One region of the Hominimerdicola intestinalis genome, then DNA from elsewhere that is predicted to be linked to it. Evidence: predicted binding sites of a transcription regulator. Region 1 holds the regulator's gene; the other holds the start of a gene.
The links. The regulator HrcA, encoded in region 1, represses chaperone genes, less so after heat shock. The targets are predictions, from matches to a motif close to TGTTAGCACTCNNNNNNNNNGAGTGCTAACA.
Positions count from the first base shown of each region.

Region 2: the regulator HrcA is predicted to act here: its motif matches at 5,609-5,639, upstream of htpG (molecular chaperone HtpG).

Region 1 covers NZ_BAAHNZ010000002.1:91,575-99,862, forward strand. The annotation lists gene ACYQ0H_RS02785 (PTS sugar transporter subunit IIABC) at 1-531, shown strand, start outside; RNA gene rnpB (RNase P RNA component class A) at 638-988, opposite strand; gene dnaJ (molecular chaperone DnaJ) at 1,331-2,470, opposite strand; gene dnaK (molecular chaperone DnaK) at 2,601-4,463, opposite strand; gene grpE (nucleotide exchange factor GrpE) at 4,519-5,112, opposite strand; gene hrcA (heat-inducible transcriptional repressor HrcA) at 5,093-6,121, opposite strand; gene ACYQ0H_RS02815 (NlpC/P60 family protein) at 6,548-7,579, shown strand; gene ACYQ0H_RS02820 (LTA synthase family protein) at 7,979-8,288, opposite strand, start outside.
Region 2 covers NZ_BAAHNZ010000008.1:20,211-28,498, forward strand. The annotation lists gene ACYQ0H_RS08170 (hypothetical protein) at 1-708, shown strand, start outside; gene ACYQ0H_RS08175 (shikimate kinase) at 834-1,334, opposite strand; gene ACYQ0H_RS08180 (shikimate dehydrogenase family protein) at 1,350-2,201, opposite strand; gene ACYQ0H_RS08185 (RrF2 family transcriptional regulator) at 2,793-3,227, opposite strand; gene ACYQ0H_RS08190 (CPBP family intramembrane glutamic endopeptidase) at 3,410-4,465, opposite strand; gene metF (methylenetetrahydrofolate reductase [NAD(P)H]) at 4,483-5,343, opposite strand; gene htpG (molecular chaperone HtpG) at 5,666-7,552, shown strand; gene ACYQ0H_RS08205 (leucine-rich repeat protein) at 7,676-8,288, opposite strand, start outside.

The DNA of each region.
Region 1 (8,288 bases):
TCTGACAGGCTTGACGAGCTTTTGGGCGCTGCAAATACAAATACAGCAGCTGAAAGATCGTCCGACATTGCCAAAGGAAAAGCAGAAGTACTGTATGCACACCTCAGCGGTAAGATAGTGGAGCTTGAAAATGTTGAGGACGAAGCGTTCTCCTCCAAGGTTCTCGGAGACGGAATCGCAATAGAACCCTACGACGGCAAACTTTACGCACCATGCGACGGAAAGGTCGACATGATATTCGACACTAATCACGCTGTAAATCTCATTTCATCATCAGGATGTGAAATACTTCTCCATATCGGAATTGATACGGTAAAGCTTAACGGAAAATACTTCAATGCTCATGTATCCGACGGTCAGGAAGTCCATAAGGGCGATCTGCTGATCTCATTTGATATAAAAGAAATAAAGAAAGCAGGCTTTAAGGTCACTACTCCGATGATAATCTGCAATACTCTGGATTACGGTTCTGTAAGGACTGCTGCAAGCGGAAAAATTACTGCGGGAGAAAAAATTATTGAAATAGAATAAAAAGATAAACTCCGGTTCATGTGATTATACCTTGAGCCGGAGTTTAATTATTTTTGAAATACAAAAACGCTTATCCTAAGAAATCGAATAAGCGTCTGTTTTTATTTCTGCGACCAGACCGATAAGCCGAGTTTTGTCTTGTACGGTAATCTATCTAGGCTGGCCGTTGCCGGACAGCTCAAGCCACCTATAACCGCAAGCCTGACGAGCAGCCATTGACTTAACGGTTACCATTGGTGTTGCATCGGATAAGGTTTACATGGCAGCAATATCTCTATTGCTCCGGTGAGCTCTTACCTCGCCTTTCCACCCTTACCGGAAACAAAAAGCTCCGGCGGTATATTTCTGTTGCACTGGCTCTAAGGTCGCCCTCGGCTGATGTTATCAGCTACCCTGCTCTGTGATGCTCGGACTTTCCTCATAAACTTAACGTTCACGCTACCGTATAGCCTGCTCGCAGTTTACATTATAGCATTAAATTTAGTGTTTGTCAATCAGTAATCAGCTTACAGTGGTTTCTTTGATCCTTTTTTTCTAAAAATATATATCATAAACGAACTTAGATAAACAACAATACCGCAGACACCTGAATTAAAATCCGTCAGAGAAGGAACAGCCTGCACTGAATAAAAAGAAAAGAAGATTAATATAAAGCCGGTTGCGCTTGACGGTTTGTCTTTATAACCCATAGGGATGATACTGTAACAGTATTGCAAATATGTAAGCAAAACCAAAGAACCTACAAGAAACAAAAAATAGCGGCAGCTGTATTAAATAGATCACAACTGCCGTTATACTATTATTTGAATTTATCCTTCAGCTTATCAAAGAAGCTTTCCCTTTTCTGATAATTTTTATTGGACAGAGATTCGTCAAACTTTTTAAGTAGACTTTTCTGTTCCTTTGTAAGGTTTTTCGGAACTTCTACATTTACACGGACATAATGATCTCCGCGGTCTGAACGGTAAAGCTTTTTGATACCCTTTCCTCTCAGACGGAATACCGTATTTGTCTGTGTGCCCTCAGGAACGTTATACTTGACCTTTCCGTCAACTGTAGGCACGACTATTTCCGCTCCCAGAGTTGCCTGAGTATAAGTAAGAGGTATATCTGTCCATACATCGTAGCCGTCACGCTCAAAAATAGGATCGGGTCTTACAGTAATATGAACATGAAGATCGCCGTTCTGACCTCCGTTAGTTCCGGCATGGCCTCCGCCCTGAACCCTCAGCGTCTGACCGTCGTCCACTCCTGCAGGTATCTCTATTTCCTTTGTGGAAGCCTTTCTTACCTGACCCTTTCCTGAGCAGACACCGCACGGCGTATCAATAATTTTACCTGTACCTGAACAGCGTCCGCACCTTGACGTTGAAGCAATATTTCCGAAAGGTGTACGCTGCGAGACCCTTACCTGACCTGTTCCGTGACAGTCAGGACAGGTCTTTGGACTTGTTCCTGCGGCTGCACCAGTTCCGTGGCATTCGGGACAGCTTTCTGATCTGTTTATCCTTACTGTTGCCTTCTTGCCTGTGCAAGCCTCCATAAAATCAATTGCAATGCTTGCTTCAATATCCCCGCCTCTTCTGGGAGCGTTAGGGTTCGACGAACGTCCTCCTCCGAAGCCGCCGAAAAATGAATTAAGAATATCGTCCATATCTCCGAAGCCGCCGAAACCGCTGAAGCCGCCTCCCTGACCTGCGCCGAAGCTGGGATCTACACCGGCGTGACCGAACTGATCATACTTGGCCTTTTTATCAGGGTCAGAAAGTACCTCATATGCTTCGTTTACTTCCTTGAACTTCGCCTCACATTCCTTGTCGTCCGGGTGCAGATCGGGGTGATACTGCTTAGCGAGCTTACGGAACGCTTTTTTTATTTCATCGTCAGACGCTCCCTTTGAAACGCCGAGTACCTCGTAATAATCTCGTTTTTCTGCCATATAACATACTCCCTTGATTTAGGAATTTTTATACTGATAATCCTGACCGCCGTTATATACAGCCTAACCGCAGAGTAAAGCCAATCTTTACGGATCGGCTTCCGCTCTGCGGTCTGCGTATATTTTCAAATTATTCAGCGTCAGTAAATTCTGCGTCAATTACATCGTCGCCGTTATTTGCTCCGCCGTTCTGAGCGGCTCCTCCGCCCATATTATTAGGGTCAAAGCCCTGTCCTCCTGCCGCCTGCTGAGCCTGAGCAGCCTGCTGGTATACGTTAGTGGCTATCTTCTGGAAGGTTTCCTCAAGTTCCTTATGCTTAGCCTTTATTTCATCAATATTCGTTCCCTTGAGAGCCTCCTTGAGAGCGTCTATCTTAGCCTGACACTGAGCCTTTTCATCAGCAGAAACCTTATCTCCGAATTCTCCGAGCGACTTTTCAGCCTGGAACGCAAGCTGATCTGCCTGGTTCCTTGCGTCTACCTCGTCCTTTTTCTTTGCGTCCTCAGCAGCAAAAGCTTCAGCTTCCTTTACCGCCTTGTCAATATCGTCCTTAGACATATTGGTTGAAGAGGTAATTGTTATATTCTGCTCCTTGCCTGTTCCGAGATCCTTAGCCGAAACGTGTACGATACCGTTTGCGTCAATATCGAACGTTACTTCGATCTGAGGGATTCCTCTAGGTGCAGGCGCGATTCCGTCAAGGCGGAACATACCCAGCTGCTTGTTGTCCTTTGCAAATTCACGTTCGCCCTGAAGAACATTTATATCAACAGCCGACTGATTATCCGCAGCAGTTGAGAAGATCTGCGACTTTTTAGTAGGGATAGTCGTATTTCTCTCAATGATCTTTGTACAGATACCGCCCATTGTTTCAAGTCCCAAGGACAGCGGCGTTACGTCAAGAAGCAGCAGACCGTCCTTAACGTCGCCTCCAAGAACTCCGCCCTGATATGCAGCTCCGAGAGCTACGCACTCGTCAGGATTGATTCCTTTGAACGGTTCCTTGCCCATATATTTCTTAACAGCCTCCTGAACAGCGGGGATCCTTGAAGAACCTCCGACCATAAGAACCTTCTGAAGCTCCGAAGCTGAAAGTCCGCTGTCTGATAGCGCCTGACGAACCGGTCCCATTGTAGCTTCAACAAGATCGGCTGTCATTTCATTGAACTTAGCCTGTGTAAGCGTCATTTCAAGATGCTTAGGTCCTGTAGCGTCAGCAGTAATAAACGGAAGGCTTATTGTAGAAGAAGGAGTAGACGAAAGCTCGATCTTTGCCTTTTCAGCTGCTTCCTTCAATCTCTGCATAGCCATTTTATCAGCAGAGAGATCTACGCCCTCGGACTTTTTGAATTCGCTTACCATCCAGTCAATAATTCTCTGGTCAAAATCGTCGCCGCCCAGACGATTGTTTCCGGCAGTTGCAAGAACCTCGGTTACTCCGTCACCCATTTCAATAATGGAAACGTCAAACGTACCTCCGCCCAGGTCATATACCATAACCTTCTGGTCGTCTTCCTTATCTATACCGTATGAAAGTGCCGCAGCTGTAGGCTCGTTGATAATTCTTCTTACATTAAGACCGGCGATCTGACCTGCGTCCTTTGTTGCCTGTCTTTGTGCGTCGGTAAAGTAAGCCGGAACAGTGATAACAGCCTCAGTTACCTTTTCACCGAGATAAGCCTCTGCGTCAGCTTTCAGCTTCTGAAGGATCATTGCAGAGATCTCCTGAGGGGTATAATCCTTTCCGCCCATCTTCGCCTTATAATCTGAGCCCATATGTCTTTTGATAGAAATAACCGTATTATCAAAATTAGTTACAGCCTGTCTTTTTGCGACCTGACCTATAAGTCTGTCGCCGTTTTTTGAAACTCCTACTACCGACGGAGTAGTTCTTGCTCCTTCGCTGTTAGGAATTACTACCGCTTCGCCGCCTTCCATAACTGCTACGCAGGAGTTAGTCGTACCTAAATCTATACCTATAATTTTGCTCATAATGATCTTCCTTTCAATAGTTATTATACTTTTTATTTAAAGGCTTGCCCATAAACTACGGGTTTGCCACTACTACCATGGCGTATCTTATTACTTTATCTCCGATTTTATATCCCTTTTGGAAAGTTTGTGCAACAATATTCTCTCCAAGCTCAGGGTCTTCTATCTGATTGACCGCATTTGCAATATTGGGATCGAAAACCTCTCCTGTCGGATCTATGATCTCAACTCCCAGCTTTTTCAGGCAGTCACCGAATTGCTTGAAAATCATTTCAACGCCCTGCTTATAGGTTTCATCAGTCGTTTCAGCTTCAAGCGCCCGTTCAAAATTATCAAATACCGGAAGTATTTCGCTTACTGCATTTCCCTTTGCGGTATCGGTGATCTCAAGCCGCTCCTTTGCTGAACGCTTTCTGAAATTATCATACTCCGCCATAAGTCTTAAATACTTATCGTTAGCGGCGTCAAGCTGCTCTTTAAGCTTTTCCTCCTCGGTTTTCTCCGGTTCTCCGGCTTCGCTTTCAATATTTTTTTCAGCCGCAGCCTCCTTCTTCTGTGTTTCCTGTTCTTTGTTTTCCTGCTCGTCTAAGATTTCTTTCTCGTCAGCCAATTTATTACGCCCGCCTTTCTTAGATTTTTTCTTCCTCATCGGACTCATCACCTTTTTCGGATATAAGATCGGTTATGCGCTGTGAAAAATATTCCAGATAGGGAATAAACTTTGCGTAATCTATTCTCATAGGACCTATAAGTCCCAAAGCGCCCGCCTGTCTGCCGTCCTTTCGGAAAGGAGCCGCAATAATAGATGAATTGTGTATTACAAATTCGTCCTTTTCGGGAGAAAACATAACCTGCAAGCCGCTGAAGCTTTCGTTTATAAATGACATGATCTCCCGTTTATTATCAAGGAAACTTATGATCTCGTTCTGGTTGAAATCCTTGCAGGTAAGCAGATTAGCCGCACCGGCAACAGAAATATCCTGAGCTACAAGTTCCTTTGAAAGCTTTACCAATTCTGAAACCAGCGGAGCTAAAGTCATCATATATGTGCCCATTGCAGTTTTTATACTTTCAAACATTTCTTCCGAGATTTCTCCAAGCGGAACTCCCTGAAGATTTTGCTGAAGATAATTATCAAAAAATTCAAGCTGCTCATGTGAAAGATCGAACTCCAGCCTGCACACCTTATTCTTTATTGTACCGTTTGAGGTTATCATAAGGATAACATACATTCTCTTTCCCGTCGGTATGACCTCTACCTTTGAAATTACAGAGAATTTAGGAGTTGCATTGGCGACTACCGCAGCGCATTTTGTAAGCTCCGCCAAAGCCATTGAAGCCGACTGCACCAGATCCTCTTCGGTAACCGCACCTTCGGGAAGCATTGCGTCCAGACGGCGCTTTTCGTCTTCGCTCAGCTGATTGTTTTCCATCAGATTGTCAACGTAAACACGGTATCCGAGGTAAGTCGGGATCCTGCCGGCTGACGTATGAGGCTGCTCCAGATAGCCCTGCTTCTCAAGCTCCGCCATCTCGTTTCGTATCGTTGCCGACGACGCATTTACATATGACATTATCGCCCTGGATCCGACAGGTTCTCCGGTTACTAGATACTCCTCTACAACCGCCGTCAGAATTTTTAATTTTCGGCCGTCCACCCTTTCTCACCTGCCCGATTATTTAGCACTTAATATTTCAGAGTGTTAGCACTCATTATCTCTGAGTGCTAATTATAGTTTATACCCTTTTTAATACTTTGTCAAGGGGTTTTAAAATATTTTTTTACTAAATTTTATTTTTATTATCAGCAGGTTTTTGTGCAATCATACACAATATACCTAAACAAGCTTAAAATAAAGCAGCAGACGCATGAAATAAACAGCATTATTTACTTTTTATGTAATTTTGTTTGTGCAATGCAACTAAATTAATTACAAAATGGTTACATAGGTTACAGCAAGGGTACGAAATTATTTCAGAAAAGTAGTAAATAGGCCGAAAATCTGATATAATTATATATGCAGATGATAACGGCTGATTTATTACGCTGTAATTTAAACACAAACAGCGCAGAACTTGAAAGGGTGATAATTATTATATTCAAAAAAATCGCAGTTACTGCACTAATAACGGCAATGGTGATAACGGGAGCTGTTTTTCCTGTACAAAGCACCGGAATTTCAGAAATAACTGTTATATCCGCCTCCGCTGCGGATGCTTCTTTATCTAAACCGAAAATTTCTGTTAAAACTACTTATGGAGACAAAATTGAAATTCTTATCGACAATGCTTCTTCATACAAATCGGGAACAGTATTTAATGTATATGTAAGCGGTCATCTGTCTGTCAAAGTAAATCTGTCAAAAGTCAAGTCGAACAAGAATACGATAAATCTTTATCATAACGGAAAATACTTTAAACCCTCAACTAACTACAGCATAAAGGTCAAGGCGGTAAATAACGGAAAGGAATCAGCTTATTCATCTACAATAAAAGCAAAAACAAAGTCGAAAACTTATTTTTGCATAAACAAAGGAACTCAGCTGTACACCGCAAAAAACAAGAAAATGGTCAAGTCATCGAAAACAGACTCACGTCAATCAGCAGTAAGCCGGCTTTCCAACGCCAAGGGAACGCTGATTTCATATCTGCCTCAGAAAACATACAGCGGAACATACATAAAAATAACAGAGGGAAAATATAAAGGCAAATATGCAAAGCTTGACGGAGGGAAAAACGTATACCGAATATCCGAAAGCGAAGCCAAACGCAGAATAGTAAGCGATTATGCCGCAAGCATGAACGGAGGAAGATATGTCTGGGGAGGTTCTTCGTTTAAGGCTACCGACTGCTCCGGACTGACTATGCAGGCATACTCAAAAATCGGAGTAAAGATATCCCACAGCGTAAGAACTCAGGCTTCAAAGGGAAAATCCGTCAGCGTAAAGAACATGAAACCGGGTGATATTCTTGTTCTTAACAATTACAGTCATGTGGCAATGTATATAGGCGGAGATAAAATGGTCCACGCTATGAATTCAAGGGACGGAATAAAGATACAGCCTATATCCTATCTCAAATATTACAGAGTTAATACTGTCAGAAGACTGATATAAATTTTAGTTTTATAACTGAAAATTCTAAAACCGGACTTGTTGCGGCAATTTGCCTCATTTAGTCCGGTTTGTTTTTATATAAATATTAAAACGCCTTTTAAGAATACTTCCTTATTATCCGGCAAAAACTAAATTCGGAAAGGAGGCAAGTCCATGCACGAACCTTCAGCAGTATATAATATTCCGCGCATGGGCAAAAAATATGTCTGATAAAAACAAGAAATCTGCCGGCAACAACCAATGGGTAACAACTCACCAGAAATCAAAACCTGACAAAAGGGACAGACGCGACGGACCGGGAGGAAACTAATAGGCTGAAAAATTAAACTGACTAAAAACAAACGTCCGTATACCGATCAAAGTATACGGACGTTACTGATAATTATCTTATATAGGTGATCAGGCTGCAAACAATCTGTCGCGCTCGTCTGCTGAAGGCGGAGAGAAGATCGAGAATTTATCCTTGCCCACATCAGTCGAGTTCATTCCGTCGCCGAAGCCCTGGTCGGTTTTATTTATCATATCATAATAGATTATAGCGTTTGAAATATTTATTCTTTCCTCTGAGTAACTGGAAAGCTCGCTTATATAATTTTCATCGACCACTCCGTCATTAATTCTCAGATCCGCTGCTTCACGTCCGTAAACCTCGTCCTTGGCGGTTTTATATATACCGTGCACTTCCTCAGAATAGATAGGGTTCGGAGTA
Region 2 (8,288 bases), on a different contig from region 1:
GCAAAATACAAGAAAGCAACCAAGCCTGAACGTTTTATGACCGATGAGGAAAAAAAGGAATTTTACGACCGCAGACGTGAACAAAATAAGAAGAAAACCCATACAGAACGTACAGACCCGAGAGCCAGAAGAAATACCCTGATAATTATTGCAGTAGTTGCAGCTGCAATGGTGGTCTTAGTTCTGATAAAGAACGGTACGCTTTCGGGAGGAAAGAAAACCGACGTCATAAATCAGTATTTTACTTCTATAAGCCAACGCAGTTTTGACGACTTTACCGACTGCTTTCCGTCTGATATGAAAAAGGAATACGAGGACGAACGCGAAACCCTCGGCTACGAAAAGGACGAGTATATGCGAGAGTTTCTCAAAGACTTTACAGAAGAATACGGCGAAGGCTTTACAGTTAATGTAACCTGCGGAAAGGAAACTCTGCTTGAAGATTTCAGCCTGGCGGAATACAAAAGCAAATACGGCTCCGTTCCGTCTGTAAGTGAAGCATATTCAGTTATTGCCGACGTTACCTTCTCAGGTTCAAAGAAAACAGATAATTTCAGATATACCTGCTATGTCGGCAAGGTAAGAGGCAAATGGAAGCTGTTCAATCTTGAATACTCGGCAGGAATTATTGACCCGTCAATGGAAATAAAAAATCCCGAGCAGTATGAAAACAGCTCCGTACCCTCTGCGGAAAGCAAAAATCAGTAATATTTAAAAACGGGCGAACGCACTATGTCCCCTGCAAGAACAAACGATATCACGTTGTTCTGCTGTCAGAGGGGAAACTGCGTTTGCCCGTTATTTTTATATGACTGCGAATATACCCTGCCGCTTTATACAATAAGCCCTGCGATCTCAGCCGTGATCTCTATAGGCGTTCCGTTCCCGTCAGCAGTTATATGAGAATTCTTTATATACAGCGGTCTTCGGTAATTATACCTTTCAAGCAGCTGTTCCCTTGTAGAGCTGTATGCTATAGGACGATTTTTGTCCTCCTTTATACGGTTATAGCATACCTCAAAGGGCGTATCTATAAATACTACCGTTCCCGTCCTTTTTGCAGCTTCGGCATTTCTGTCTGAAAGCAAAGCGCCTCCGCCTGCCGCTATAACTCCTCCGCTGCGGCCCAGCTCCTCCAGAGCCTTAGCCTCTGCTTCCCTGAAATATTTCTCCCCCAGCTTTTCAAAAATATCGGGAATGCTCATTCCAACGCTTTTTTCTATGTAAATATCCAGATCGGTAAAGCCTGCTCCCAGACGCCTTGCCAGAAGCTTTCCTACCGTAGATTTTCCGCAGCCCATAAAGCCGCATAAATAAACCGCTTTTGAGTTCAAAGACTTCACTCCCGTTTATATCTTAAAATTCTTTTCGACAGCCGCTTCCATTTCTTTGATTATGGCTTTTACTTCATCGTCGGTATACTTATCCGAATCCCATATTTCATGAGCAGATACCGCCTGCCATACCAGCATAGCCATTCCTCCCGCAGCTCTTTTGCCCATTGCCTTTGCCTTCTGTACAAGCAGCGTTTCACGGGGATTATAGATAAGGTCAAAAACGCAGTCCGCACGTTCAATAACTTCATCAGAAACCGGACAAGCGTTTACCCTCGGATACATTCCAACAGGACAGGCGTTTACAAGCAGATCATATCGCTTTGAAGCGTCTATTTCCGTATTAAGTACAATATTTACCCGAGCGTCAGGCTTAACAGCCCTGATCTCCTTTTCAGTCCGTACCGCAAGCTCCAGATCGGACTTTAGTACCGCAATATTCAGAGCCGCTCCCGCAAGAGCGGATTCGATAGCTGCCATTCTGCCTACTCCGCCGCATCCGATAAGCAGAACCTCTCCGGAAAGACTTGCTCCCATTGCCCTGACCGTATGAAGAAACCCGTCGCAGTCGGTATTATAGCCTGTAAGTACGCCGTTTTTATTATCAACGCAGTTTACTGAATTGTATCTCCTTGCAGATTCTCCCAGCCTGTCAATATATTTTATAATCTCAACCTTATGAGGAATAGTTATATTATAACCGCTCATTGAATTGAGATATTCCGCTTTATCAGCAAGCTCCTGAGCATTGACCTCGACTACCTCGTATTCAAAGCTTCTCCCCCTAAGCTCAAAAAGCCTTGCATGGATCGGCGGCGACATTGTGTGCCTGAGTGTTTCACCTAAAATAGCGTATTTTCTTGTCATTTTTATTCCTGCTCCTGCCTGCGGAAAGCTCCGCGATCATATGTATATCAGACTTATATTTAACGGTATTGCTTTAATTATATAACCGCAGTCCTTTTATGTCAAGAAAGATTTTATTAATTTCAAGAAAATCAATATCCCCAACAAATAAATCTGAGCTGTCCTTTTTACGCCATACGTCGGGGAAAAGGCAGAGATCTCATATCATTTTCGCTGAAATACCCATTTATTTTATTTGTATATTTTAGATTTCCGAGTATTACGATTTGCAGTAAAATTTTATAAATTTGTGCAGGATCTCTATAGATCTCCAAAAACATTCGTGCTAATTTATGAACATTAGTTCTTGACAAAATGCCGATAAAGCTGTATAATAAAGACATAAGGAAGCAAAACCGCACTGCTTCAATAATAAGAATTGCCCTGTAATTCAGCAAACAGCCGAAGATCATATCAACTGCTTAAAGACAAAAATGCAGCCTGACGCTTTAGAGTCGGGGGGATATCAGCTTTGTTATATTAAAATAACGGGCAGCAGCAGACCGCCCTGTCTGCGCTTACCCGTTTTGCTGAAGGTCTTTATTATAAGCTTTATATAACATAATCCGAAGCCAGAGATCTCTGATATTCCGCCAGATCTTCAAGGGTAATGGAATCGACAACTCCGTTGATAGCCTCGTAAAGCTTCTCCCACACCATAAGCGTTGCACATTCATTTCTTCTCTCGCAGGTATTTACATTGTCGTCAAGACAAGCTACCGGCGCAAGGCTGCCCTCCGTAAGCCTGAGAACCATTCCTACCGTATAACTTTTCAGCGGATGAGCAAGCTTATATCCGCCGCCTGCTCCCCGTACGCTTTTTACATAACCTGCACGTCCGAGTATTGATATGATCTGCTCAAGATATTTGTCAGAGATCGACTGACGTTTCGCAATATCCTTTATAGGAATATAGCTTCCGTCGTCGTGCATTGCAAGATCCAGCATAAGCCGCAGCGCATACCTTCCCTTTGTGGAAATTTTCAAGAAAATCAACCTTTCTCAGATATTAACGTTCCATATTGATTATTTTACACCGTCCGCCGCCGTTTGTCAATAATACCTAATGTCTAAAACATGCAAATCAACTTTATTTAACGGCTTTACAAGTATCGATTCAGTTGCTTTTTGCCGTATATTCAAAAAATACAGAAAGCGATCATCTACGATCAGGAATTAGCCATTATAAAGCTGTTTACAAACTCAAAAATTATCATAGCGAAATAAACAAGAATGAAAACGTTTGAAAATACCGCTCCGTACCGCTGAGTAGAGGTCATTGCGTAGGTTCGGTCGTTATTGAACCTGAGCCGCCAGCCGTTTGTGAAAAGCACATAAACGCCCATAAATATTACAAGTATCTCAAACGCCATATAAAATTCCTGAGCATATGCCCAGCCGTAAACGTCGGCAAAATCCATATAGCTTGCGAACATATTGTTGACTATATGGATAATTACGGTAGGAATTATCGAGTTGCACTGAATAGCTACCGCTCCGAAAATAAGCGCACTGGCGAACGCTGATGCCGCCTGAGGAATATTACCGTGCATAAGTCCAAATATAAGCGCCGAGAAAAAAACCGCCATAAATTTACCGAAAGGCTTTAAAAGGGTAAGAATTATCCCCCTGTATAATATTTCCTCAGCAATCGGCCCTAAAATTATAACATACGCAATCTGAAGTACGACCGCCGCCGTACTGGGCTGTCTTATGGAAAGATCACTTTCGGGAACGGTAACGCCCATTTGATCCATGTAAAAGGTAAAATAGGAAATTACAATACTGACAAGAACATTAAGCGTAAGGCAAAGCGGAAACCATTTTACTGCCTGAACGGCGTTTCCTTTTCTGGGACGCATCATTTCCGAAAAATTTATTTTCATTGCAAACCGCGCTATAATCAGAATAATAACAAGACTGACAAATATAATAAATAAATTTCCCGCCATTGAAAATACCGACGAGTTTACAAGCTCCTGCTGCTGGGATAAATATATCTTCGCCGTCCGTACGCTTAGCGTCAGGCTTCCGTTCTTATAAGCGTAAACGATAAGATAATAAACATTGAGAAATAAGGAATTGAGCAGATTGTAAACGATCAAAAGTATGCCCAGCTTGGAGCAGTTTATAAACATAGCCTTTTTTTCGCGTCTGCGGGCGTCCATAAGCTGATTGTAATAATCGCTCTGAAAATTGGTCCCGCCGAAATTGCTGTAAAACATCAAAGCCCTCCCGAACGTTATCTCATAGATTCTACTGCCGCAAATATCTTCTGGGCGATATACGGCTTATTCATTGTATAAAGATGTATTCCGTCAGCGTCGCTTGAGATCAGATCGACTATCTGGTCTATAGCGTAAGCGATACCGGCATCCTCAAGCGCCTTGGGATTATTTTCAAAGCGGTTGAGCATTTTCGCAAGCTTTTTCGGAATAGACGCACCGCACATTGAAACCATACGCATTATTCCGCTCTTGGAGGTAACAGGCATTATTCCCGCTTCGATCGGAACATTTATACCTGCTATCCTGCATTTTTCACGGAACTCATAAAAATCCTCGTTATTGAAGAAAAGCTGTGAAATAAGATGCTCAGCTCCGCAGTCTACCTTGTGCTTTAAATGAAGAATATCCGAGATCATATTCTCTGAATCCGGGTGCGCCTCCGGATAACAGGCGGCGGATACGCTGAAATCCCCTCTCTGCTTAATATATGAAACCAGCTCGTCGGCATGGCTGAAATCATTCTTAGGAGGACTGTCGGGATTTATATCTCCCCTCAGCGCCAGAATATTTTCAACTCCCGCAGATCTCAGCTTATCAAGGATATAATCAATATCCTCTTTAGTATTGTTAACGCATGTAAGATGAGCTATCGGCATAATATTGTATTTATTTTTTATTATAGAGCATATTTCGCAGGTTGAATTGTCAGCGATATTTCCTCCTGCTCCGTATGTAACGCTTATAAACGCAGGCTTCAGTTCCCTTAGTCCGTCCAGCGTTTCATATATTGTTTCTATTCCTCCGTTTTTCTTAGGCGGAAAAACCTCCAAAGAAAACTGAGGTCTGTGGGATTCAAAAAGCTTTGATATTTTCATTTTTTACAGCTTTCCTTTCTGCTTATGCGCTGTACGGCAGATCCTGCCGCCGTATAGCATTAATTGGAAATACAGCGGTAATTATCAGGACTTGGATCGTTTTTACCGTAAACCTATTTTATCGCCGTTAACTTATATTATAACACATTAAGTATATGAAATGCAAATTATTGTGCGCCGGCAATTATTAAGTAAAAGTAAATAAAGAGTATCTATTTTATTATAACTATTGCATTTTATCAAAAGCGTTGTATAATAAGATTATAGTTAGCACTCTGGTAGAGAGAGTGCTAAAACTTCTGAAAGAAAGGTTTGATCAATAATGGAAACAAAACAGTTCAAAGCGGAATCAAAGCGGCTTCTCGATATGATGATAAACTCTATTTATACTCATAAAGAGATTTTTCTGAGAGAGCTTATTTCAAACGCCAGCGACGCTATAGACAAGCTTTATTTTAAGTCGCTTACCGATACCTCGATCGGCATGAAAAAAGACGATTTTGCGATCCGTCTTGAAGCCGATAAGGAAAACCGTACGCTTACTGTTTCAGACAACGGTATCGGAATGACCGATGAGGAGCTTGAAAACAATCTGGGAACTATCGCAAACAGCGGTTCCTTTAAATTCAAAAAGGACAACGATCTGGGCGACGACGTGGACATTATCGGCCAGTTCGGAGTCGGCTTCTATTCTACCTTTATGGTAGCAAAAGAAGTAACGGTCTATACTAAAGCCTATGGCTCCGATAAGGGCTGGAAATGGCAGTCAAACGGTGTAGACGGCTATACAATAGAGGAATTTGACAAGGAAGGCTTCGGTACTGAAATAGTTCTGAAATTGAAGGACAATACCGATGATGATAATTACGATAAATATCTCGACCAGTATCAGATACAGTCGCTTGTTAAAAAATATTCCGACTATATCCGCTTCCCGATCAAAATGGACGTTGAGCATACTCATTATCCCGACGACGAAAATGCCGAACCGGAAAAGCATATTGTAAATGAAACTCTTAACAGCATGACTCCTATCTGGAAGAAAAACAAAACCGAGCTTAAAGACGAGGACTATAATAACTTCTATACCGAAAAGTTTATGGATTATATGCCTCCTCTCGCACATATTCACAGCAAAAACGAGGGCGTCGCAACATATGACGCACTGCTTTATATCCCCTCAAGAGCCCCCTTTGACTATTATTCAAAGGATTATGAAAAGGGACTTCAGCTTTATTCCAGCGGCGTGCTTATAATGGAAAAATGCGCCGATCTGCTGCCGGATCACTTCAGCTTTGTAAAGGGTCTTGTTGATTCGGAGGATCTGTCGCTGAATATTTCAAGAGAGCTTCTTCAGCATGACAGACAGCTTAAGATCATTGCAAAGAATCTTGAAAAATCAATAAAGAACGAGCTTGCCAAAATGCTTAAAAACGACCGTGAAAAGTATCTTAAATTCTATGAGACCTTCGGCCTGCAATTTAAGTTCGGAATTTATCAGTCCTACGGCGCAAGCAAGGATACTCTTGAGGATCTGCTTATGTTCCCGTCCTCCTTCGACGGTAAGAACGTTACCCTTGCCGAATACGTTTCCAGAATGAAGGAAGGGCAGGAGGAGATCTATTATGCCTGCGGAGAAAGCATTTCGAGAATTGAAATGCTGCCTCAGCTTGAAAGAGTAAAGGACAAGGGCTACGAGGTGCTTTACTTTACACAGGACGTTGACGAATTTGCCATCAAGGTAATGATGCAGTACAAGGATAAGAAATTCAAGTCAATTTCCGACGGCGATCTTGACCTTGAAACCGAAGAGGAAAAGGAAGAAGCTAAAAAGACCTCAGAAGAAAATCAGGATATGTTCAAATTCATGACCGAGGCTCTTGAGGGCAAGGTAAAGAACGTAAGATTGTCCTCGAAGCTTAAGAGCCACCCTGTATGCCTATCCGCTGAAGGCAATATTACAATTGAAATGGAAAAGGTTCTTAATTCTATGCCGCAGAATGAGGGAAAAGAAGTCAAGGCAGAAAAATGCCTTGAGCTTAACGCTTCACACCCTGTATTTGAAAAGCTGAAAGAGCTTTATTCCGCCGATAAGGACAAGCTTAAAGACTATACGAAGCTTCTTTATTCTCAGGCTTTGCTTATCGAGGGACTCAGCGTTGAAAATCCCGTAGAGTTTGCAGATCTTATCTGCGGACTTATGGTCTGATATAAATATTATTGCAGCGCCGTATAATTTCTGCGGAACAGATACCGAAATTCATAGTTATAATTACAAAAACGCTCCGGAACACTATTGCTCCGGAGCGTTAACACTATGATCCTGCTTAGTTTATGACGTAGTGCTTACCGTAAATGTATCAGACCATGCGCCCTTTTTGTTTTCGCTGTCCGGTACTTTTGTATATCCCTGAATACGATATTTGTACTGGGTACTGCTTTTCAGTCCCGAAATTTTCAGTTCTGCCGTTCCGTAAGGCACGAGCTGAACCGTTTTCCACTCTTTAGATGAAGTATCGTACTGCTGAACTTTATAGCCTGTGCAGGCAACCTCGTCCCAGAACAGACGGACAGATGTCGTTGAACGGTTAGCCTTAGTAAATGTGATCTTTTCCGGCGCAGTTGCAGTCGGCTTTTCTGAGGACGCATATCCCCAGTAAATCACATCATTTATACTTTTGTATGCCTTGACCTTATATTTATAAACTGTACCCGGCTTCAGCCCCTCGTCGCGATATGTAAGAACGCTGTTATCGCTTATCGTCTGAATATTCACCCACGATTTATTCTTCTCATTATATCTGTAAATACGGTATCCCGTTGCGTTATCGACCTTTTCCCAGTTTATTCTTACCGCATCGGTAACCGAAGTGTATTCCTCCTTAAATACAGGAGTTTTCGGGACGATCTCAAAGGTCTTTGTTACAGTTCCCATATAAATTCCC